DNA from 3 places in the Streptomyces sp. NPDC005496 genome. Region 2 is predicted to be linked to each of the others. Evidence: riboswitches for the same ligand, from Rfam matches in the RefSeq annotation. Region 2 holds a riboswitch; each other region holds the start of a gene.
The links. A riboswitch is a leader RNA that binds a small molecule or an ion and turns the genes downstream of it on or off. The one in region 2 is predicted to bind thiamine pyrophosphate.

Region 1 (7,160 bases), on a different contig from region 2:
GCAGCACGCCGCCGCGACGTCCCCCGCCGACATCCAGGCGCTGCTCGCGTCCGAGATCGAGGCCGGCAAGACCGTCCAGGCGTTCGTCGACGAGGCCAACGCCAACCTGGGCGAGAAGATCGTCCTGGACCGCTTCGCCCAGTTCTCCGGCGCGTACGTCACCGCGTACATGCACCGCACCATGCCCGACCTGCCCCCGCAGATCGGTGTCCTGGTCGAGCTGGACAAGGCCGACGCCGACCTCGCCAAGGGCATCGCGCAGCACATCGCCGCCTTCGCGCCGAAGTACCTCTCCCGTGAGGACGTCCCGGCCGAGGTCGTCGAGTCCGAGCGCCGCGTCGCCGAGGAGACCACCCGCGCCGAGGGCAAGCCCGAGGCCGCTCTCCCGAAGATCGTCGAGGGTCGCGTCAACGGCTTCTTCAAGGAGGCCACCCTCCTCGGTCAGCCGTACGCGCTCGACAACAAGAAGTCCGTCCAGAAGGTCCTGGACGAGGCCGGTGTCACCCTGAAGCGCTTCACGCGCATCAAGGTCGGCATCTGAGTCCGTACCGCGATCGACGCGCGACCCCGCTAGGGTCGACAGCAGTCGTCCGCGTACGCCGGCACGCGTGCGTGCGTGACGGGCGACAGCAGATCTGACGAGGAGGCCATTGCCGCGTATGGGAGCCAACACCCCACCGGCAATGGCCTTCTTCGTATGTGCGACACGTAAAGAGGCGAGATCTTCATGACCACCACCCAGGCCGACAACGGCGAGAAGACCGACGACGGCAAAGGCACCGGACGCTTTCTGCTGAAGCTTTCCGGTGAGGCGTTCGCCGGTGGCGGCGGACTGGGCGTCGACCCCGACGTGGTGCACAAGATCGCCCGTGAGATCGCGGCCGTCGTGCGCGGCGGCGCGCAGATCGCGGTCGTCATCGGCGGCGGCAACTTCTTCCGCGGTGCGGAGCTCCAGCAGCGCGGCATGGACCGGGCCCGGTCCGACTACATGGGCATGCTCGGCACGGTCATGAACTGCCTGGCCCTCCAGGACTTCCTGGAGAAGGAGGGCATCGACAGCCGCGTGCAGACCGCCATCACCATGGGGCAGGTCGCCGAGCCCTACATCCCGCTGCGCGCCGTGCGCCACCTGGAGAAGGGCCGTGTGGTCATCTTCGGTGCGGGCATGGGCATGCCGTACTTCTCCACGGACACCACCGCCGCCCAGCGCGCCCTGGAGATCGACGCCGAGGCCCTGCTGATGGGCAAGAACGGCGTGGACGGGGTCTACGACTCCGACCCGAAGACCAACCCGGGGGCCGTCAAGTTCGACGCGCTCGGCTACGGCGAGGTCATCACCCGGGACCTCAAGGTCGCGGACATGACCGCGATCACGCTCTGCCGGGACAACAAGCTCCCCATCCTGGTCTTCGAGCTCCTGGCGGAGGGCAATATCGCGCGAGCGGTCAAGGGTGAGAAGATCGGCACACTCGTGGGTGACCAGGACAGCCGAGCCTGACCGGGGACGGACCCCGACGGGGTACGCACCCGGGCGGGGACGGACCCTGACCGGGGGATGGACAATGTCCTGCCGGTCGGGAACCGTGCAGGAACAAGACGCGACGCAGCCGGCCGCCGACCCCGACGAGGAACAGCTGCCGGGCCTACTCAAGACACGCAGGAGCAAGTGGTGATCGAAGAGACCCTCCTCGAAGCCGAGGAGAAGATGGAGAAGGCCGTCGTGGTCGCCAAGGAGGACTTCGCCGCGATCCGCACCGGTCGTGCGCACCCGGCGATGTTCAACAAGATCGTGGCGGACTACTACGGTGCGCTGACGCCGATCAACCAGCTGGCCTCTTTCTCGGTGCCGGAGCCGCGCATGGCCGTGGTGACCCCGTTCGACAAGAGCGCGCTGCGCAACATCGAGCAGGCGATCCGTGACTCCGACCTCGGGGTCAACCCGAGCAACGACGGCAACATCATCCGGGTGGTGTTCCCCGAGCTGACCGAGGAGCGCCGCAAGGACTACATCAAGGTCGCCCGGACCAAGGCCGAGGACTCCAAGGTGTCGATCCGCTCCGTGCGCCGCAAGGCCAAGGACGCGATCGACAAGCTCGTCAAGGACGGCGAGGTCGGCGAGGACGAGGGCCGCCGTGCGGAGAAGGAACTCGACGACACCACCCACAAGTACGTGGCCCAGGTGGACGAGCTCCTCAAGCACAAGGAAGCGGAGCTGCTCGAGGTCTGATGAACGACTCTTCCTGGGGAGCGCCGCCACAAGCCGGGTACTGGGGGCCGTCCGAGCAGGGGCCTGTCCAGGGGGCAGCCCCGGCGGGTCCCACGTACGATGCGCATGACGCCCAGCAGACTCGCCCCATGCCCATCGTGCCCGAGGTACCCGCATACGGCGGAGACCAGGATGACGACCGGGGGGCAGCTCGGCTGAGCGGCCCCTTGTTCCGCGACGAGACACCATCGGCGGCGCCCTACGCGGGCCCGTCGCACCACCCGCAGAGTCCGCAGGAGCCCATGCCCAGCGCCGCCCACCAGCCAGCGCCCGCACCTCAGAAGAAGAGTGCGGGCCGTGACCTGGGCGCGGCCATAGGAGTGGGCGTCGGGCTCGGTGCGGTGATCATCGCGTCGTTGTTCGTCGTCAAGGCCGTGTTCATCGGGGTGATAGCGGTCGCCGTGGTGGTGGGCCTGTGGGAGCTCACGTCACGGCTGTCCGAGCGCAAGGGCATCAAGGCGCCTCTCGTGCCGCTCGCGATCGGCGGTGCGGCCATGGTCGTCGCCGGGTACGCGCGGGGCACCGAGGGCGCCTGGGTGGCGATGGCGCTGACCGCGCTCGCGGTCCTGGTCTGGCGGATGACGGAACCCCCCGAGGGGTACCTCAAGGACGTCACGGCCGGGGTCTTCGCCGCCTTCTACGTGCCGTTCCTCGCCACGTTCGTCGCCCTCATGCTGGCGGCCGACGACGGTCCCTGGCGCGTCCTGACGTTCCTGCTGCTCACCGTCGTCAGCGACACCGGCGCGTACGCCGTCGGCTGGCGTTTCGGCACGCACAAGCTGGCGCCGCGCATCAGCCCCGGCAAGACCCGTGAGGGTCTCGGCGGCGCCATCGCCTTCGCCATGGCGGCGGGTGCGCTGTGCATGGAGTTCCTGATCGACGACGGCAGCTGGTGGCAGGGACTGCTCCTCGGGCTCGCGGTCGCGGTCAGCGCCACGCTCGGCGACCTCGGCGAGTCCATGATCAAGCGGGACCTCGGCATCAAGGACATGGGCACGCTCCTGCCGGGGCACGGCGGCATCATGGACCGGCTGGACTCGCTCCTGCCGACCGCGCCGGTGGTGTGGCTGCTGCTGGTCCTCTTCGTGGGGTCCGGCTGACCTGCGCCGCTGAGGCTTTGCTCCGAACGGGGGGCCCGCTGTCCACAGGACGGCGGGCCCCTCCTTCGTAGGGACGGGTCCCGGCGTCAGTCCGTGCCGTACTCGTGCGGCCGGCCGCCCTGCCACTCCACCCAGTCCGGGTCGTCCAGCAGCTCCCAGGCGTCCGGGAGTCCCGCGCGCCGCAGAAACTCGACCACGTCGGCGTCGCTGTGCGCGAGCCCGGCCACCTGGGCGCGGATCGTCACCCGGCGCCCGCCGGTGCCGGTGACGCGTTGGACGACGATGGGGCGAGACATGTTTTCGTACACCCGTTCGATACTAGGGGTAGGTGTGCCTCCGGCGACAGCGCCCCGCGTGACCGAGTGACTCCGGGCCCCCTGCCGGCACAACGCGGCCCCCGGATCACACCATTCGATCTGCGACACTGGTACAGCCATGCCTAAGCCCGGAGAACTTACTTTCGTCGCCCCCCGCGGAGCCAAGAAGCCGCCGCGGCACCTTGCCGATCTCACGCCCGCCGAGCGCAAAGAGGCGGTCGCCGCGATCGGCGAGAAGCCGTTCCGCGCCAAGCAGCTCTCGCAGCACTACTTCGCGCGGTACGCGCACGACCCGGCGGAGTGGACGGACATCCCGGCCGCCTCGCGCGGCAAGCTCCAGGAGGCGCTGCTCCCCGAGCTGATGTCGGTCGTGCGGCACATCAGCTGCGACGACGACACCACCCGCAAGACCCTCTGGCGGCTCTTCGACGGCACGCTCGTCGAGTCCGTGCTGATGCGCTACCCGGACCGGGTCACCATGTGCATCAGCTCGCAGGCGGGCTGCGGGATGAACTGCCCGTTCTGCGCCACCGGACAGGCCGGCCTCGACCGGAACCTGTCGACCGGCGAGATCGTGCACCAGATCGTCGACGGGATGCGGGCGCTCAGGGACGGCGAGATCCCCGGCGGCCCGGCGCGGCTCAGCAACATCGTGTTCATGGGCATGGGCGAGCCGCTCGCCAACTACAAGCGGGTCGTCGGCTCGATCCGGGCGCTCACCGACCCCGAGCCCGACGGCCTCGGGCTCTCGCAGCGCGGCATCACCGTGTCGACCGTGGGCCTCGTGCCCGCCATCCACCGGTTCGCCGACGAGGGCTTCAAGTGCCGCCTCGCCATCTCCCTGCACGCGCCGGACGACGAGCTGCGCGACACCCTCGTCCCCGTCAACACCCGGTGGAAGGTCCGCGAGGTCCTCGACGCCGGCTGGGAGTACGCCGCCAAGTCGGGGCGCCGCCTGTCCATCGAGTACGCCCTCATCCGGGACATCAACGACCAGGCGTGGCGAGGTGACCGGCTCGGCCGGCTGCTCCGGGGCAAGCCGGTCCACGTGAACCTGATCCCGCTGAACCCGACACCCGGCTCCAAGTGGACCGCCTCCCGTCCCGAGGACGAGAAGGCGTTCGTCGAGGCCATCGCGGCGCACGGCGTGCCGGTCACCGTCCGGGACACCCGCGGCCAGGAGATCGACGGGGCGTGCGGGCAGCTGGCCGCGTCCGAGCGGTAGGGGACGGGCTCGTCCCGGCCCCGGTGACGGCGGTCGGGGCCCGCGGAACGGCGGGCGGTAGTCTGACTCCCGTACACACATCTTCATATTCCGACAGGGGAGCGCCACAGCGCTGAGAGTGCGGCACGGGCCGCAGACCCTCTGAACCTTGCCCAGGTCATTCTGGGTAGGAAGTTCGGTCATCACTCAAGCTGTTGCGCCCTGCCCGGGAACTTTCAGAGGTTCCCGGGCAGGGCCGCGTCTCTTCCTGGTCACTCCAGGAGGAATCCAGTGAGCACCACCACGAAGTTCACGGCCGCGATCGTGGCCACCGGACTCGGGCTCGTCACGCTGTCGGCGTGCGGCTCGTCCGACTCCGGGACCGACGCCGCCGGCTCCAAGACCGTCACCCTGGTCAGCCACGACTCCTTCATCGCCTCCAAGGACGTGCTCAAGGAGTTCGAGAAGCAGTCCGGCTACCGGGTCAAGGTCCTCAAGGACGGCGACGCCGGGCAGGCGGTCAACAAGGCGATCCTCACCAAGGACAACCCGCAGGGCGACGTCTTCTTCGGCGTCGACAACACCCTGCTGTCCCGCGCGCTCGACAACGGCCTCTTCCAGCCGTACGAGGCCAAGGGGGCGGACGGGGTGCTCCCCGAGTACCGGGCCGACCAGGGCAAGCACCGGGTGACCCCCATCGACACGGGCGACATCTGCGTCAACTACGACAAGGCCTGGTTCACCGAGCACAAGCTGACCCCGCCGAAGTCCTTCGACGACCTCACCGAGCCCGCGTACAAGAACCTCCTCGTCACGGAGAACGCCTCCACCTCCTCGCCCGGCCTCGGCTTCCTGCTCGGCACGGCCGCCGCGTACGGCGACGGCTGGCAGGGCTACTGGAAGAAGCTCAAGGCCAACGGCGTGAAGGTCGTCGACGGCTGGGAGCAGGCCTACAACGAGGAGTTCTCCGGCTCCGCCGGCGGCAGGAAGGCCAAGGCCGACCGCCCGCTCGTCGTCTCCTACGCCTCCTCCCCGCCCGCCGAGGTGATCTACGCCGACCCGAAGCCGAAGACCGCGCCCACCGGCGTCGCGACCGGCACCTGCTTCCGGCAGGTCGAGTACGCGGGCCTGCTCAGCAACGCGAAGAACACCGAGGGCGGCAAGGCGCTCGTCGACTTCCTGGTCTCCAAGCGGTTCCAGGAGGACATGCCGCTGAACATGTTCGTCTACCCGGTGATCGAGGGCGCCCGGGTGCCCGCCGAGTTCACCGCGTTCGGCCCGCAGGCGAAGGACCCCGAGACCCTCGCCCCCGCCCGGATCGCCGACCACCGCGACCAGTGGGTCAAGTCGTGGACCTCGCTCGTACTGAAGTAGGCAAGCCGCCCGCGAAAGCGGCGACCGGGAGGCGCGGGAGTGCGGCGCGGCTCGGTCTGATGGCCCTGCCCGTCGCGTTCTTCGCGGTCTTCTTCGCCTACCCGGTCGCGGCGATCGTCGCCCGCGGGCTGCACGTCGGCGGGGCCTGGCGGTTCGCCAGGATCGCCGACGTGCTCGGGCAGTCCGACGTCCGGCACGTCCTGTGGTTCACCACCTGGCAGGCGCTCGCCTCCACCGCGCTCACCCTGCTGGTCGCGCTCCCCGGCGCGTACGTCTTCGCGCGCTTCGACTTCCGGGGCAAACAGGTGCTGCGCGCGGTCGTGACAGTCCCGTTCGTGCTGCCCACCGTCGTCGTCGGCACGGCCTTCCTGGCGCTGGTCGGCCGGGGCGGGCTGCTGGACGAGCTGTGGGGCGTACGCCTGGACACCACCGTGTGGGCGATCCTGCTCGCGCACGTCTTCTTCAACTACGCGGTCGTCGTACGGACGGTCGGCGGCCTCTGGTCGCAGCTCGACCCGCGCCAGGAAGAGGCCGCCCGGGTGCTCGGCGCCTCCCGGTTCGCCGCCTGGCGCAAGGTGACCCTTCCCGCGCTCGGCCCCGCGCTGGCCGCCGCCACGCTCATGGTCTTCCTCTTCACCTTCACCTCCTTCGGTGTGGTGCAGATCCTCGGCGGCCCCACCTTCTCCACCCTGGAGGTGGAGATCTACCGGCAGACCTCCGAGATCTTCGACCTGTCCACCGCCGCGGTGCTCACCCTCGTGCAGTTCGCGGCGGTCGGCGCGATCCTCGCCGTGCACGCCCGGACCGTACGGCGCCGGGAGACCGCGCTGCGGCTCGTGGACGCCTCGCTGACCGCGCGCAGACCCCGCGGCGCCGGGCAGTGGGCACTGCTCGCCGGG
Region 2 (7,160 bases):
TTCGACTCCCTCCTCCGCCTTGCAGCTGCACGCACCAGACCCCGCTCGGGTCGGCCGGGACGAACCGTCCGTCACGGCCGACCTGATCCAAACGACAGGCCCTAGAAGGCGGGGCGCTCGGGGTCCAGCCGTGCGCGCCCCTCCACCGGGGAGGAGGCCTCCGCAAAGTGCCGGCGCGGGATGCGGCCCGCCCGGTACGCCAGCCGCCCCGCCTCCACCGCGTGCCGCATGGCGTCGGCCATCAGCACCGGCTCCTGCGCCCGGGTCACGGCCGAGGCGAGCATCACACCCGCGCATCCCAGCTCCATGGCGAGCGCGGCGTCCGACGCGGTCCCGGCGCCCGCGTCCAGGATGACCGGCACGCGCGCGTGCTCCACGATCAGCTGGAAGTTGTGCGGGTTGCGGATGCCGAGGCCGGAGCCGATGGGCGAGCCCAGCGGCATGATCGCGGCGCAGCCGACGTCCTCCAGCTTCCGCGCCAGCACCGGGTCGTCGTTCGTGTACGGCAGCACCGTGAACCCGTCGTCGACGAGCGTCTCGGCGGCGTCCAGCAGCTCGATCGGGTCGGGCAGCAGCGTGCGCTCGTCGGCGATGACCTCCAGTTTCACCAGGTCGGTGCCGAGGGCCTCCCGCGCGAGCCGGGCGGTGAGGACCGCCTCGCCCGCGGTGAAGCAGCCCGCCGTGTTCGGCAGGACGCGGATGCCGAGCCGGTCGAGGACGGACAGCACCGAACCGTGCGCCCGCGGGTCGACCCGGCGCATCGCGACCGTCGTCAGCTCCGTGCCGGAGGCCACCAGGGAGCGCTCCAGCAGGTCCAGGCTGGGGGCGCCGCCGGTGCCCATGATCAGGCGGGACGCGTAGGACGTGCCGCCGAGGACGAAGGGGTCGTCGGCCATGGGTCAGCCTCCTTGGACGGCGGTGAGGACTTCGACGCGGTCCCCGTCGGCGAGGGCCGTGCCGGCCCACTGCCCGCGCGGGACGACGGTCTCGTTGAGGGCGACGGCGACACCGGACGGGGCAGCGGTGAGGGTCGCGACGAGGGCGTCGAGCGCGGTGCCCGGGGCGACGTGCCGGCGCTCCCCGTTGACGAAGATGTTCATGCGGGCTGCTCCGTGAGGGCGGTGCTGAAGCGGCGGGGGGTGAAGGGGCGTGCCAAGTCCGGGAGTTCACCGGTGGTCAGGACGTGCGCCATGGCGTCGCCGGTGACCGGGGTGAGCAGCACGCCGTTGCGGTGGTGGCCGGTGGCCAGCAGCAGGCCGTCCAGTCCGGTCGGCCCGAGCAGCGGGGCGTTGTCCGGCGAGCAGGGGCGCAGCCCGGCGCGGGTCTCGGTCAGCGGCAGTTCGGTGATCCCGGGGACCAGCTCGTGGGCGTCGCGCAGCAGCTCGTACACACCGCCCGCGGTGACCGTGGTGTCCCAGCCCAGCTCCTCGCTGGTGGCGCCGACGACCAGCTCGCCGTTCTCGCGCGGCACCAGGTAGACGTGGCTGCCGCGCACGACGGCGCGCACGGTCCGGCTCAGGAACGGCGCGTAGCGCGGCGGCACGGTCAGCCGCAGCACCTGCCCCTTCACGGGGCGCACCGGCGGCAGCAGGTCCTCCGGGACGCCCGCCAGCCGTCCGCTGAGGCTGCCCGCGGCGAGGACGACCCGGCCGGCCGGCAGGGCGGTGCCGTCCGTGGTGACCACCCCGGTGGCCCGGCCCCGGACGACGTCCAGCCGCTCGGCCCAGGTGCGGTGCAGGACGACACCGGCGCGCTCGCAGGCCACGACCAGGGCGGCGGCGAGCCGGCGCGGGTCGACCTGGTGGTCGCCGTCCACCCGCAGCCCGCCGCGCACGCCCGGTGCGAGCATCGGCTCCAGCCGGCGGCAGTCCCGGCCGCTGAGCCACGCCGACTCCAGGCCCGACCGGCGCTGCAACGCGTGCAGTTCGCGCAGGTGGGCGCGGTCGTCGGCGTCCAGCGCGACGGCGAGCGTGCCGCAGCGGCGGTAGCCGAGACCGAGACCGGTGACCTCGGTCAGCTCCGCCGCGAAGTCGGGGTAGCGCTCGGCGGAGGCCAGGTTGAGGCCGAGCAACGTCTGCTCGCCGTAGTGGAGTTCGGTGACGGCGGCCAGCATGCCGGCGGCCACCTGGGCGGCGCCGCCGCCCGGCTCGGGGTCCACGACCGCGGTGGTGAGCCCGCGCTGCGCGGCCCGCCAGGCGGTCACCAGACCGATGATGCCCCCGCCCACGACGAGGACGTCCGGCGAGCCCGAGGGCCCGCGTGCGGTGTCCGTGGACTGTGAGGTACGCGACATGGGCGTCCAGCCCCTCCCTTCGCCGGCATGACCCGGATCAGGTTCGTACGGTCGGAGGCCGTCCAGCCTCCCTCTCAGCCCGGTGCGTCCGGGCTCCCGCGTGTGCTTTACGTTGGCCACCCTAGCCCGTCGCCCCGGCCCCCCAGTAGAGGAGCTCCCCGCATGGCCCGCTCGCTCGACGGCCTCGTCCTCGCCCCGGTCGCCGACCAGGCGCCGGGCCAGGTCGGCACCCGCACCCGGTTCACCTACCACGAGCGGGAGGGACGGATCTGGGCCGACTACGCGGGCGGCGATGTCGTACGAGGTCATCTCGTGGGTAGTCGTGAGGGTGACCGCCTCGACTTCCGGTACGTGCAGCTGAAGCACGACGGAACGACATCCTCCGGGCACTGCGTGTCCCTGGTCGTCGAGCTGGCCGACGGACGGGTACGGCTTGAGGAGAACTGGCAGTGGGAGTCGCAGGAGGGCAGTGGGACGAGCGTGGTGGAGGAGATCGTCCAGCACGCCCGGTGACTGACGTGGTGTCAGATGTCTATGGTGATCACGTGAGCGAGCAGACGCAGTCCGGGGAGCGCACGGCGCCGCGAGTCGTCGTCGTGGGCGCGGGCATGGCCGGGGTGCAGACCGCGGTCGCCCTGCGGGAACAGGGCTTCACCGGCACGGTGACCCTGATCGGCGGGGAGCCGCACCAGCCGTACGACAGGCCGCCGCTGTCCAAGGCGGTGCTGCTCGGCAAGGCCGAGGGCTCCGCCTTCGACGTCGACTTCGAGGCGCTCGGCATCGGACTGCGGCTCGGCTGCGAGGTGCTCGGCGCCCGCCCCGGGGACCACGAACTGGACACCGCCGACGGGCCCGTGCCGTACGACGTCCTGGTGATCGCCACCGGGGCGGAACCGATTCGGCTGCCGGGCACCGAGGGCATCCCCGGAGTCCACCTGCTGCGCACCCTGGACGACGCCGAGCGGCTGCGCCCGGTGCTCGCCGAGCAGCACGACATCGTGGTCGTCGGAGCGGGCTGGATCGGCGCCGAGTTCGCGACCGCGGCCCGCGAGGCCGGATGCGCGGTGACCGTCGTCGAGGCCGCCGACCGGCCGCTCGCCGGTGCGCTGCCTCCCGAGGTGGCCGCCCCCATGGCCGGCTGGTACGCCGACAGCGGGGCGGCGCTGCGCACCCACGCGCGCGTGGAGCGCGTCGAGCCCGGCGCGGTGGTCCTGGACGACGGTTCGCGGGTGCCCGCCGGCGCGGTCGTCGTCGGCATCGGGGCCCGCCCCGCGACCGCCTGGCTCGCCGGCTCCGGGATCGAACTCGGCGCCCACGGCGAGATCGTGGCCGACGCCCACCTGCGCACCTCCGCGCCCGACGTCTACGCGGTCGGCGACTGCGCCTCCTTCCCGTCGGGCCGCTACGAGGGGCGCCTGCTGGTCCACCACTGGGACAACGCCCTCCAGGGGCCGCGCACGGTGGCGGCGAACATCATCGGCGAGGCCCCCGCGGCGTACGACCCGGTGCCCTACTTCTGGTCCGAGCAGTTCGGCCGCTTCGTCCAGTACGTCGGCCACCACGCCTCCGCCGACACGACCCTGTGGCGCGGTGACCCCTCGGGCGCCGCCTGGACGGTCTGCTGGCTCCGCGAGGGCCGCCTGGTCGCCCTGCTCGCCGTGGGCCGGCCCCGGGACCTCGCCCAGGGACGCAAGCTGATCGAGGCGGGGACGCCGATGGACGCCGACGCCCTGACGGACCCGTCCAAGCCGCTGAAGACGGCGGCGGCGTAGGGCGTCCGGCGGTCCGCCGCCCGCCTGCTCCTCCCCAGGTCGGACGGCCTCGGCTTCCGACTGTCGGTCCCAGATGGCAGGCTTGTCCCGTGACCGAGATTGACGCAAAGATCGATGCTCTCGTCCCCGCCTGGCTCACCCTCCCCGACATCGCCGAACTGCTCGGCGTCGAGGTGACCCGCGTCCGGCAGCTGGTCAAGGACGGCCAGCTCATCGCCGTACGCCGTGGTGAGAACCGCGCGCTGCACGTCCCCGCCGCCTTCATCGACGGGGCCGAGCAGAAGGTCGTCAAGGGCCTGTCCGGCACCTTGACGCTCCTGCGGGACGACGGCTTCACCGACGAAGAGATGCTGGAGTGGCTCTTCACCCCCGACTCGACCCTGCCCGGCACCCCCGCGCAGGCTCTGAGCGAGAATCGCGGCACGGAGGTGAAGCGCCGCGCCCAGGCGCTCGCCGTCTGATCCGACAACCTTCCGGTGTACGGACCACGGCCCGCCGGCCCGACCGGCCGCCGTGGTCCGTACGCCACCGACCACGGGGGACCCAGCCATGCCCGAGACCGGTGCCGACGCCCGCGCCCAGCTCGCCGACGCCCGCCTCTACCTGTGCACGGACGCCCGCAGGCGCCAGGGCGACCTTCCGGAGTTCCTCGACGCGGTCCTGGCCGGCGGGGTCGACCTCGTGCAGCTGCGGGACAAGAGCCTGGAGGCGGCGGAGGAGCTGGACCTCCTGGACCTCTTCGCCGAGAAGTGCCGCCGCCACGGCGCGCTGCTCTCGGTGAACGACCGGGCGGACGTGGCCCACGCGAGCCGCGCCGGGCACCCGGGCGGCGCCGCGATCCTGCACCTGGGCCAGGGTGACCTGCCGGTCCCCGCGGCCCGCGCGATCCTCGGCGACGACATCCTGATCGGCCGCTCCACGCACTCCGAGTCCGAGGCCGGGGCCGCCGCCGTCCAGCCGGGCGTCGACTACTTCTGCACGGGCCCCTGCTGGCCCACCCCCACCAAGCCCGGCCGCCACGCCCCCGGCCTCGGCCTGGTCCGGCACACGGCGTCGCTCGGCACCGACCGCCCCTGGTTCGCCATCGGCGGCATCGACCTGGGCAACGTGGACCAGGTCCTGGAGGCGGGCGCCCGCCGGGTCGTCGTCGTCCGGGCGATCACCGAGGCCGACGACCCGGGAGCGGCGGCGGGCGAGTTCGCCAAGCGGCTGCGCGGGGTGTGAGACGGCGGAGGGTGACGCTGAGTGTCCGAAGGGTGGACAAGAAGTCGACAAAACGGACAAATATCATCGGTTCGGTTGGGGTCACGGCGTCCCCTGGCTAACCTGCGGTCATGGCCCTCGGATCTGCTTCCACCAGGACTGACCGCGCACGCACCGTGCGCGACATGCTCGCGACCGGCAAGAAGACGTACTCGTTCGAGTTCTCCGCGCCGAAGACCCCCAAGGGCGAGCGGAACCTGTGGAACGCGCTGCGCCGGGTCGAGGCCGTCGCACCCGACTTCGTCTCCGTGACCTACGGCGCGGGCGGCTCCACGCGCGCGGGCACGGTCCGGGAGACCGAGCAGATCGTCGCCGACACGACGCTCACCCCGGTCGCCCACCTGACCGCGGTGAACCACTCCGTCGCGGAACTGCGCAACATCATCGGGCAGTACGCGGACGCCGGGATCCGCAACATGCTCGCGGTGCGCGGCGACCCGCCCGGCGACCCCATGGGCGACTGGGTGCCGCATCCCAAGGGCCTGACCTACGCGGCCGACCTGGTGCGTCTGATCAAGGAGTCCGGTGACTTCTGCGTCGGCGTCGCGGCCTTCCCGGAGATGCACCCGCGGTCCGCGGAATGGGACCTGGACGTCGCCCACTTCGTCGACAAGTGCCGTGCCGGCGCCGACTACGCGATCACCCAGATGTTCTTCCGGCCGGAGTCGTACCTGCGGCTGCGCGACCGTGTCTCCGCGGCCGGCTGCGGCACCCCGGTGATCCCCGAGGTGATGCCGGTGACCAGCGTGCGGATGCTGGAACGGCTGCCGCAGCTGAGCAACGCCTCGATCCCGGCCGAGCTGAAAGAGCGGATCCTCACAGCCAAAGACGATCCGGCGGCTGTACGCTCCATTGGGATCGAGTTCGCCACCGAGTTCTGCGCGCGACTGCTGGCCGAGGGAGTTCCCGGACTGCACTTCATCACGCTCAACAACTCCACGGCGACGCTGGAGATCTACGAGAATCTGGGCCTGCACCACCCACAGCGGGCCTAGACCGGCCGCGCCGGTATACGACACACTGCGTAGCGGTTACTGGGAGAGGGGCGTACATGGGCTGGACGGTCCTCTACATCGCGTTCGGGATGGTCGCGCTGTGGCTGCTGGGTGAGGTGCTGCTGCAGTACAAGGCACGGCTGCGCTGGCGCCTGCTCGCCTTCGGCGGCTTCCTCTGCGTCGTGCTCGGCGTGCTGATCCCCTCCGTGGTGGTCATCGGCCTGGGCGCCGCCGCCTTCGCGGTCGGCCAGACGTACGTCACGCTCTCCTTCCGCCGCGGTTTCTCGACCGGCTGGGCCATCGGCGGCCGTCCCGGCGCGAGCAAGCGGCGCCGCGGCGAGCCGGACCGACAGGACCCGACGCTGGAGGTCTCCGACCTGGAGGCGCCCGGCCGTCCGTCCTACGCGCCGGACGACGACTACGACCCGGACGACGTGTTCACCCCGGCGCAGCCCGCCTCCGCCGCTCCGGCCGCCGAGGCCACCGCCGTGTACGAGCCGCAGCCGCTGCCCGACGACACCGGCTCCTACGGCGTCTACGACGAGAACGCGTACGCGGCCCAGCAGTCCTACGGGAACGCCGACCAGTCCCAGAACCAGCAGGCGTACGCCTACGACGGCTACTCGGGATACGACCAGCAGCAGTACGGCTACGACACCGGGCAGCAGCAGTACGCCGCCTACTCCGACCCGTACATCGGCACGCAGACCTACGGCAGCGCCTCGTACGACACCGCTTACGGCGGCCAGCAGCAGTACGGTCAGCAGGGCTACGACCAGTCCCAGTACGGCGGCGGCCAGCCCGGCGAGACCCCGGCCGGCGGTGTCTGGGTGCCGC
Region 3 (7,160 bases), on a different contig from region 2:
ACCGCCTCGATCTGCGCGATGTCGTCCTGGTGGGCAACGACACGGGAGGGGCACTCGTCCAGTTGCTCCTGGCCGACGGGGCGCCCCGGGTGCGGCGGGCCGTCCTCGTCTCCTGCGACGCCTTCGACAACTTCCCGCCGGGGCTCACCGGCAGAACGCTGCTGCTCGCCGGCCGGCTCCCGCCGCGGATGTTCGGGCTGTTCATGCGGCAGCTGCGGCTGAGGGCTGTGCGGCGGCTCCCGGTCGCGTTCGGGTGGCTGACCAGGCGCGGGGACGCCGCCACGGCGCCGTGGGTGCGTCCGGTGACGGAGCTGTCCGGGATCCGCCGCGACGCCGTCCGGCTGCTGCGCGCGGCGGCGGCGGACACCGGCTTCCTGCTCGCCGCGGCCGAGCGGCTGGCCGGTTTCGAGCGACCGGTGCTGGTGGTCTGGGCGGCCGAGGACCGGGTGATGCCTCCCGAGCACGGGCGGCGCCTGGCCGAACTCCTGCCGCGGGCACGGCTGGTGGAAGTGACGGACAGCTACACGCTCGTCCCGCTGGACCAACCGGAACGGCTCGCGCGGCTGATCCGGGAATTCAGCCGGTCACCCGGCACACCGCCGAGCCCGTGACACCGCCCGGCCGTTCGATCCGGCCGGGCGGCGATGCCGGTACCGGTCCTCTAGCTCGGGGGGAGCGGACGGGCGTAGACGTTCTTCGGGGTCACGATCTCGGTGATCGCGCGGGCGACGAGGGTGGACGGCTCCTGCCCGCCGACCGTGATGTCGGTGTTGATCATGACCACGAGGGTGGCCTTCTTCGACGGCAGGTAGACGGTCACCGTCTCGTAGCCCGGGATGGAGCCGTTGTGCCCGATCCAGCCGTCGGACTTGAAGATGCCGAGGCCGTAGGTGGTGCCGGGGTGGCCGGTCGGCAGCGTCTTGAGCCGCTCCGCCTGGAGCCGCGGGCTGATCAGCTCACCGGTCGCGACGATCTTGGCCCAGCGGTGCAGGTCGTGCAGGTTCGAGATCATCGCGCCCGCCGCCCAGGCCCAACTCGGGTCCCAGTCCGTGGAGTCGGCGACCTCGCCGCTCAGGGTCTGGTTCGTGTACCCCCGCGGGTGCGGCTCGGGGAACTCGGAGCCCTCCGGGAACAGCGTGTGGCGCAGGTGGGCCGGGCGCAGCACGCGGCGCTCGATGACGTCGGCGAGGCGGTGGCCGGTGACCTTCTCGATCACCAGGCCGAGCAGGATCAGGTTGCTGTTGTTGTACTCGAACTTCTTCCCGGGCGCGAAGGTGTTCTTGTGCCGGTAGCCGTACTCGAGCAGCTCCTCCGGGGAGAAGTAGCGGTTGGGGTCGCTCATCAGGTCGTGGTCGAAGTCCGGGTCGTCGCTGTACGGGTACAGGCCGCTGCGCATCTCGGCCAGGTGCCGCAGGGTGATGCGGTCGCCGTTCGGTACGCCGTCGACGTAGGCGGAGATGGGGTCGTCGAGGCCGATCCGGCCGTCGTCGACGAGCTTGAGCAGCGCGGTGACCGTGAAGGTCTTGGTCTCGCTGCCGATCCGGACGAACTCACGGGTGGTCATCGGCTCACCGGTGTCGATGTTGGCGAGGCCGGTCGCGCGGACGTAGCTGCCCTTGCCCGGCATCCACAGGCCGACGACGACGCCGGGGATCTCGGCCGCCCGGCGGACCTTCTCGACGGCCTTGTCCAGCCGGGCGGTCAGTTTCCGGCCGAGTCCGTCCGGTGGGGTCCTGTCCTTGTCGAAGCGGTCGGCGACCACGGCGTGGTCGGCCGTGGCGGGGATCGCGGTCATGGGCGCCAGGATGGACGCCACCAGCAGCGATGCGGCGAACAGGCGGCGGGAGGGGGTACGTCGCACAGGGGACCTCTTCCAGGTCGGGGGTTCGAGGGCAACGTCCCATCCGGACCCGGGGGCGGAGGTCCCGGCCTGGTACGCGTCCCTTCGAGTCCACCCGTTCGGCGCCACCGGATTCCGGCGCGGCTCCGGGCCAGGTCAGGCGCCCGGGGTAAGTGCTCAGGCGGTTGCCGGGGTTCTGTGCAGGCGGGGGTGTGCCTACCGCTTCGCCCGGCCCGTACGTGCGCGGGCCCGTAGGCCGATTCCGCGAACTTCCCGGGGCCGGGGTGCGTCGGAGCACGGTGACGGGGCAGAACGCGTCGTGGCGCGTGCGGTGGACCACCACGGTCGCCGCGTGCCGTGAGTGCGGTGCGACCCGAGGAGTTGTGGCATGGCGACCTTCCTGCGTGACGGCACGGACCGGCCGGGCGCGGCCCGGGCCCGGCGTACGCCCGCCCGCTTCCGGGTGCCGGCGGCGCTCGCGGGCCTCGCGTTGCTCGGGCTGCTGACCGGCTGCGGCGGTGACGACGGCTCGAGCGGTACGCCGACGAAGGCGTCCGGCACGGCCGGAACGGCTTCCGGCACACCCACCTCGGCCGCCGGTTCGAGCGGCCCGACGAGTCCGGGCGGGGACGCGACGCCGACGGGGGCGGGCCGTACCTCATCGTCCGCTCCGAGCCCGGTCGGGAGCGGCACTCCGGGCGGCCGGTGCCACACCTCCGAGCTGCGCGCCTCGGTCGGGGACAACGACCCCGGCGCCGGGCAGGAGAACTTCCGCGTCGTCCTGACCAACGGCTCCTCGCGCACCTGCACCGTGCGCGGCTTCCCCGGCGCGGCCTTCGTCGACGCGTCCGGCAGGCAGCTCGGCCCCGACCCGAAGCGGTCGTCGGAGAAGCCGAGGACGGTCACCCTGGCGCCGGGGCAGAGCGCCCTGGCCGGTCTGACCTTCTCCAACCCCGGGATCAGCGGCGCGAAGACCGCCGAACCGGACGCGCTCCTGGTCACGCCGCCCGACGAGAAGGCCTCACTGCGGGTGCGGTGGACGCACGGCGAGGTGCCCGTGTCCGGCAACGCCTCCACGGTCTCCCTGACGCCCCTGCGCACCGGCCCCTGACGTACACCCCGGGTCCGGCTCGGGTCAGCGGTTCTCGCGCAGCCGCCAGCCGTGGTCGACCGGGCCCAGACCCGCGCCCAGCGGGAAGCCCGCGGCTATCGCGCCCGTGACGTAGTCCTTCGCGCGCCGCACCGCCTCCGGCACGGGCAGCCCCTGCGCCAGGCCCACGGCCACCGCGGAGGCCAGGGTGCAACCGGTTCCGTGGGTATGGCGGTTGTCGTGGCGGGGCGCGCGCAGCCAGTGCTCCTCGGCGCCGTCGGTGAGCAGGTCCACGGCCTCGCCGGGCAGGTGCCCGCCCTTCACCAGGACCCAGCGCGGCCCGAACGCCAGCAGCCGTTCGGCCGCCTCGGACATGCCCCGTTCGTCCGTGGCGCGGACACCCGTGAGCTGCGCGGTCTCGTCCAGGTTCGGGGTGGCCACCGTCGCCACCGGCAGCAGCGCGGTACGTACGGCGTCCAGGGCCTCGTCCGCCAGCAGGCGGTCGCCGTGCTTGGAGACGCTCACCGGGTCCACGACCACCGGCGCGGCGGTCCCCGCCAGCAACTCGGCGACCAGGCGCACCAGTTCGGCCGAGGCGAGCATGCCGGTCTTCACGGCCTGCACGCCGATGTCGTTTACGACGCTGCGGTACTGCGCGCGCACGGCATCGGCCGGGAGCTCCCAGGCGCCCTGGACGCCGACGGAGTTCTGCGCGGTGACCGCGGTCAGCACGCTCATGCCGTGCGCGCCCAGCGCGAGCATCGTCTTCAGGTCGGCCTGGATGCCCGCGCCGCCGCCGGAGTCCGAGCCGGCGACGGTCAGGACGCGGGGCGGCGCGAGGGACGGTGCGGCGGGGCCGGTGGAGGGAGTCATACCTGGTTCTCCGTACGGGGAAGGGGCGTGCGGCGGCGGGGACGCCGGGGTCAGCGGCGGGCGCGCAGGCGCAGTGGGGCGTACACCACGAGGGCCGCGGCGAAGGCCACGGGGTAGGCGAGGTCGGCGCCGTGCAGGGCCTTGGCCACCGGGCCGACGTACAGGCTGGTGCTCATGAACGGGACCGCGGCGGCGAAGGCGGCGGCGAACGCGACGAGCGCCGGCCACCACGGCCGCGGGCGGGCCTCCTCGGCGGCGAGGTCGACCGGTGCGCCGCTGCGGGCCCTGCGGCGCACGCTCCAGTCGACGGCCACGACGGCGACGAACCCGGGGATCCAGTAGCCGACGAGGAGGAGCACGTTCTGGAAGCGGGCGGTGGTGTCCGCGGCGTGCATCCAGAGCACGAGCGGGAACCCGAGCGCCGCGGCCAGGGCGGCTGCGACGGGACGCGGCAGCCGTACCCCCATGGTCTGCAGTGCCAGGGAGCCGCTGTAGTCGTTCATGGCGTTGCTGCACAGGGCGGCGAGCGCCACGGCGAGCAGTCCGAGGGCGCCCGGTACCCCGCCGCCGAGCAGCGCGTCGACGCCGTGGGCGGTCTGGTCGGTGAAGACGGACGCGCCCCACAGGCCGAGCGCCTGGACGGCGACGAAGGAGACGGCGAGACCGAGCAGCGTGCACCGGAACATCCGGGGCCGGGACGCGGAGCGCGGCAGGTAGCGGCTGAAGTCGCTGGCGTAGGGGGCCCAGGACAGGGCGAGGCTCAGTGCGACGGCGCAGGTCAGGACGAAGGCGCCGGCGCGGTCGGCGCCGTGCGCGGTGGCCGTGGCGAGGCGTGGGTCACCGGTCGCCAGTCTGGCCGTGAGGGCGAGGAAGGCGGCGCCGAGCGCGAAGGTCATCACGGTCTGGAGGCGGTGGATCGCCTCGTACCCGAGGACGCCGAGCGCTCCCTGTGCGGCCATCACGACCAGGACGCCGAGCCAGAACGGCCGGCCGCAGAGCTGGGCCAGCGCGTCTCCGCCGAACAGGCCGATCAGCGCGTCCCAGGCGATCGACGACAGCCACTGCAAAGCGCCGGGCAGTACGACGGCGGGGCCGAACGCGAGCCGGGAGAGCGGGAGTTGGGCCGCGCCGGTCTGGCTGCCCCAGGTGCCGAGGAAGGCGGTCGGTACGGCACCGAGGAGGGTGCCGAGGACGACGGCCGCGAGCGCGGTGGCGAAGTCGAGGCCGAGTGCGGCGCCGACGGTGCCGGTGAACACCCCCGTCATGGTCAGGTTGGGCGCGAACCACACGGTGAACAGCCGCCCGGGGCCGCCGTAGCGGGCGTCCTCGGGAACGGGCGCTATGCCCCGCGCCTCGACCCGCAGGTCACCGGGGGCCGCGGGCATCCGCCCGTCGAAGGCGCCCTGCGGGCCTGCGACGGCCACCTCGCCACGGGCATGCGGCAACGACATGAGACATCCCTCCGCCAGTCCTAACTGGTTCAGGTTCGACGGGTGTGATCTCAGCCCTCGTGCGGGGCACCCCGTGTCCGGTTGTGCGGGACAGGATAGCCACAGGGGTGGGGGGGGGGGGGGGGCCGGGGGGGGGGGGGCGGGGGGGGCCCCCCCCCCCCGCGCCCCCCCCACCCCTGTGTCACGTGCGGCGGAGCGGCCGGACGGGCCTGGCTGCCGGGTCCGGTGGGTCGGGGGTCAGGCGATCTCGACGAGCAGGTCGCCGCCCTCCACCTGCTGGATGCGGTTGATCGCGAGCCGCGACACCTTCCCGGACTTCGAGGCGGTGACCGAGGCCTCCATCTTCATCGCCTCGATGGTGGCGACCGTGGCGCCCGCCTCCACCTCGTCGCCCTCGGCGACCGCGAGGGTCACCACTCCGGCGAACGGCGCGGCGACGTGACCGGGGTTGGCCCGGTCAGCCTTCTCCGTCGCCGGGATGTCGGAGGACACAGCGGTGTCGCGTACCTGGATCGGCCGCAGTTGGCCGTTGAGCGCGGACATCACGGTCCGCATACCGCGCTCGTCGGCCTCGCCGACCGCCTCCAGCTCGATGAGCAGCCGCACGCCCGGTTCGAGGTCGACCGCGTACTCCTTCCCCGGGCGGAGTCCGTAGAAGAAGTCCTTGCTGTCCAGCAGGCTGGTGTCGCCGTAGGTCTGGCGGTGCGTCTCGAACTCCCGTGTCGGGCCCGGGAACAGCAGCCGGTTCAGGGTCGCGCGCCGGTCCTTGGCGAGGCCCTCGCGGTCGTCCGCGGAAAGCTCCTCCTGCGGCTTGGGGGCAGCGCGCCCCTCCAGCGCCCTGGTACGGAACGGCTCGGGCCAGCCGCCGGGCGGGTTGCCCAACTCGCCCCGCAGGAAACCGATGACGGAGTCGGGGATGTCGAACCGGTTCGGGTTGGCCTCGAAGTCCTCCGGCGAGACACCGGCGCCGACCAGGTGGAGCGCGAGGTCGCCGACCACCTTCGAGGACGGCGTGACCTTCACCAGGTGACCGAGGATGCGGTCGGCGGCGGCGTACATCGCCTCGATGTCCTCGAAGCGGTCGCCGAGACCCAGCGCGACCGCCTGCGTGCGCAGGTTGGACAGCTGCCCGCCGGGGATCTCGTGGTGGTAGACCCGCCCGGTCGGCGAGGCCAGGCCCGCCTCGAAGGGCGCGTAGATCCTGCGGACGCTCTCCCAGTACGGCTCCAGGTCGCCCACGGCCTTCAGGCTCAGCCCGGTGGGCCGCTCGGAGTAGTCGGTCGCGGCGACGATGCCCGACAGCGACGGCTGCGAGGTGGTGCCCGCCATCGACGCGACCGCTCCGTCGACCGCGTCGGCGCCGGCCTGGATCGCGGCGAGGTAGGTGGCGAGCTGGCCGCCCGCCGTGTCGTGGGTGTGGATGTGCACCGGCAGCTCGAACTCCCGGCGCAGCGCCGAGACGAGGGTCGCCGCGGCCGGGGCCCGCAGCAGGCCCGCCATGTCCTTCACGGCCAGGACGTGCGCGCCGGCCTCGACGATCTGCTCGGCCAGGCGGAGGTAGTAGTCGAGGGTGTAGAGCCGCTCGGAGGGGTCGGACAGGTCGGAGGTGTAGCAGAGGGCGACCTCGGCGACGGCCGTCCCGGTCTCCCGTACGGCGTCGATGGCGGGCCGCATCTGCCCGACGTCGTTCAGCGCGTCGAAGATGCGGAAGATGTCGATGCCGGTGGCCGCGGCCTCCTGCACGAAGGCGTCGGTGACCTCTGTCGGGTACGGGGTGTAGCCCACGGTGTTGCGGCCGCGCAGCAGCATCTGCAGGCAGATGTTCGGCACCGCCTCGCGCAGCGCCGCCAGCCGCTCCCACGGGTCCTCGGCGAGGAAGCGCAGCGCCACGTCGTAGGTGGCGCCG

Region 1: it holds a riboswitch for thiamine pyrophosphate, as region 2 does, so the genes downstream of both, ACFYQQ_RS35875 (thiamine ABC transporter substrate-binding protein) here and thiO (glycine oxidase ThiO) in region 2, are expected to answer to the same signal.
Region 3: it holds a riboswitch for thiamine pyrophosphate, as region 2 does, so the genes downstream of both, ACFYQQ_RS00080 (purine-cytosine permease family protein) here and thiO (glycine oxidase ThiO) in region 2, are expected to answer to the same signal.

The regions. Positions count from the first base shown of each region.
Region 1 is NZ_JBIAJQ010000015.1:130,591-137,750, reverse strand. It holds gene tsf (translation elongation factor Ts) at 1-541, shown strand, start outside; gene pyrH (UMP kinase) at 728-1,498, shown strand; gene frr (ribosome recycling factor) at 1,670-2,227, shown strand; gene ACFYQQ_RS35890 (phosphatidate cytidylyltransferase) at 2,227-3,366, shown strand; gene ACFYQQ_RS35885 (hypothetical protein) at 3,453-3,662, opposite strand; gene rlmN (23S rRNA (adenine(2503)-C(2))-methyltransferase RlmN) at 3,802-4,908, shown strand; TPP riboswitch at 4,994-5,099, shown strand; gene ACFYQQ_RS35875 (thiamine ABC transporter substrate-binding protein) at 5,179-6,261, shown strand; gene ACFYQQ_RS35870 (iron ABC transporter permease) at 6,237-7,160, shown strand, end outside.
Region 2 is NZ_JBIAJQ010000020.1:45,635-52,794, forward strand. It holds gene ACFYQQ_RS38905 (thiazole synthase) at 102-896, opposite strand; gene thiS (sulfur carrier protein ThiS) at 900-1,100, opposite strand; gene thiO (glycine oxidase ThiO) at 1,097-2,293, opposite strand; TPP riboswitch at 2,291-2,403, opposite strand; gene ACFYQQ_RS38920 (hypothetical protein) at 2,456-2,806, shown strand; gene ACFYQQ_RS38925 (FAD-dependent oxidoreductase) at 2,839-4,065, shown strand; gene ACFYQQ_RS38930 (Rv2175c family DNA-binding protein) at 4,155-4,526, shown strand; gene thiE (thiamine phosphate synthase) at 4,615-5,289, shown strand; gene metF (methylenetetrahydrofolate reductase [NAD(P)H]) at 5,400-6,323, shown strand; gene ACFYQQ_RS38945 (hypothetical protein) at 6,380-7,160, shown strand, end outside.
Region 3 is NZ_JBIAJQ010000001.1:11,522-18,681, forward strand. It holds gene ACFYQQ_RS00060 (alpha/beta fold hydrolase) at 1-611, shown strand, start outside; gene ACFYQQ_RS00065 (serine hydrolase domain-containing protein) at 662-1,861, opposite strand; gene ACFYQQ_RS00070 (DUF4232 domain-containing protein) at 2,229-2,951, shown strand; gene thiD (bifunctional hydroxymethylpyrimidine kinase/phosphomethylpyrimidine kinase) at 2,976-3,803, opposite strand; gene ACFYQQ_RS00080 (purine-cytosine permease family protein) at 3,854-5,254, opposite strand; TPP riboswitch at 5,244-5,338, opposite strand; gene ACFYQQ_RS00085 (pyruvate carboxylase) at 5,492-7,160, opposite strand, start outside.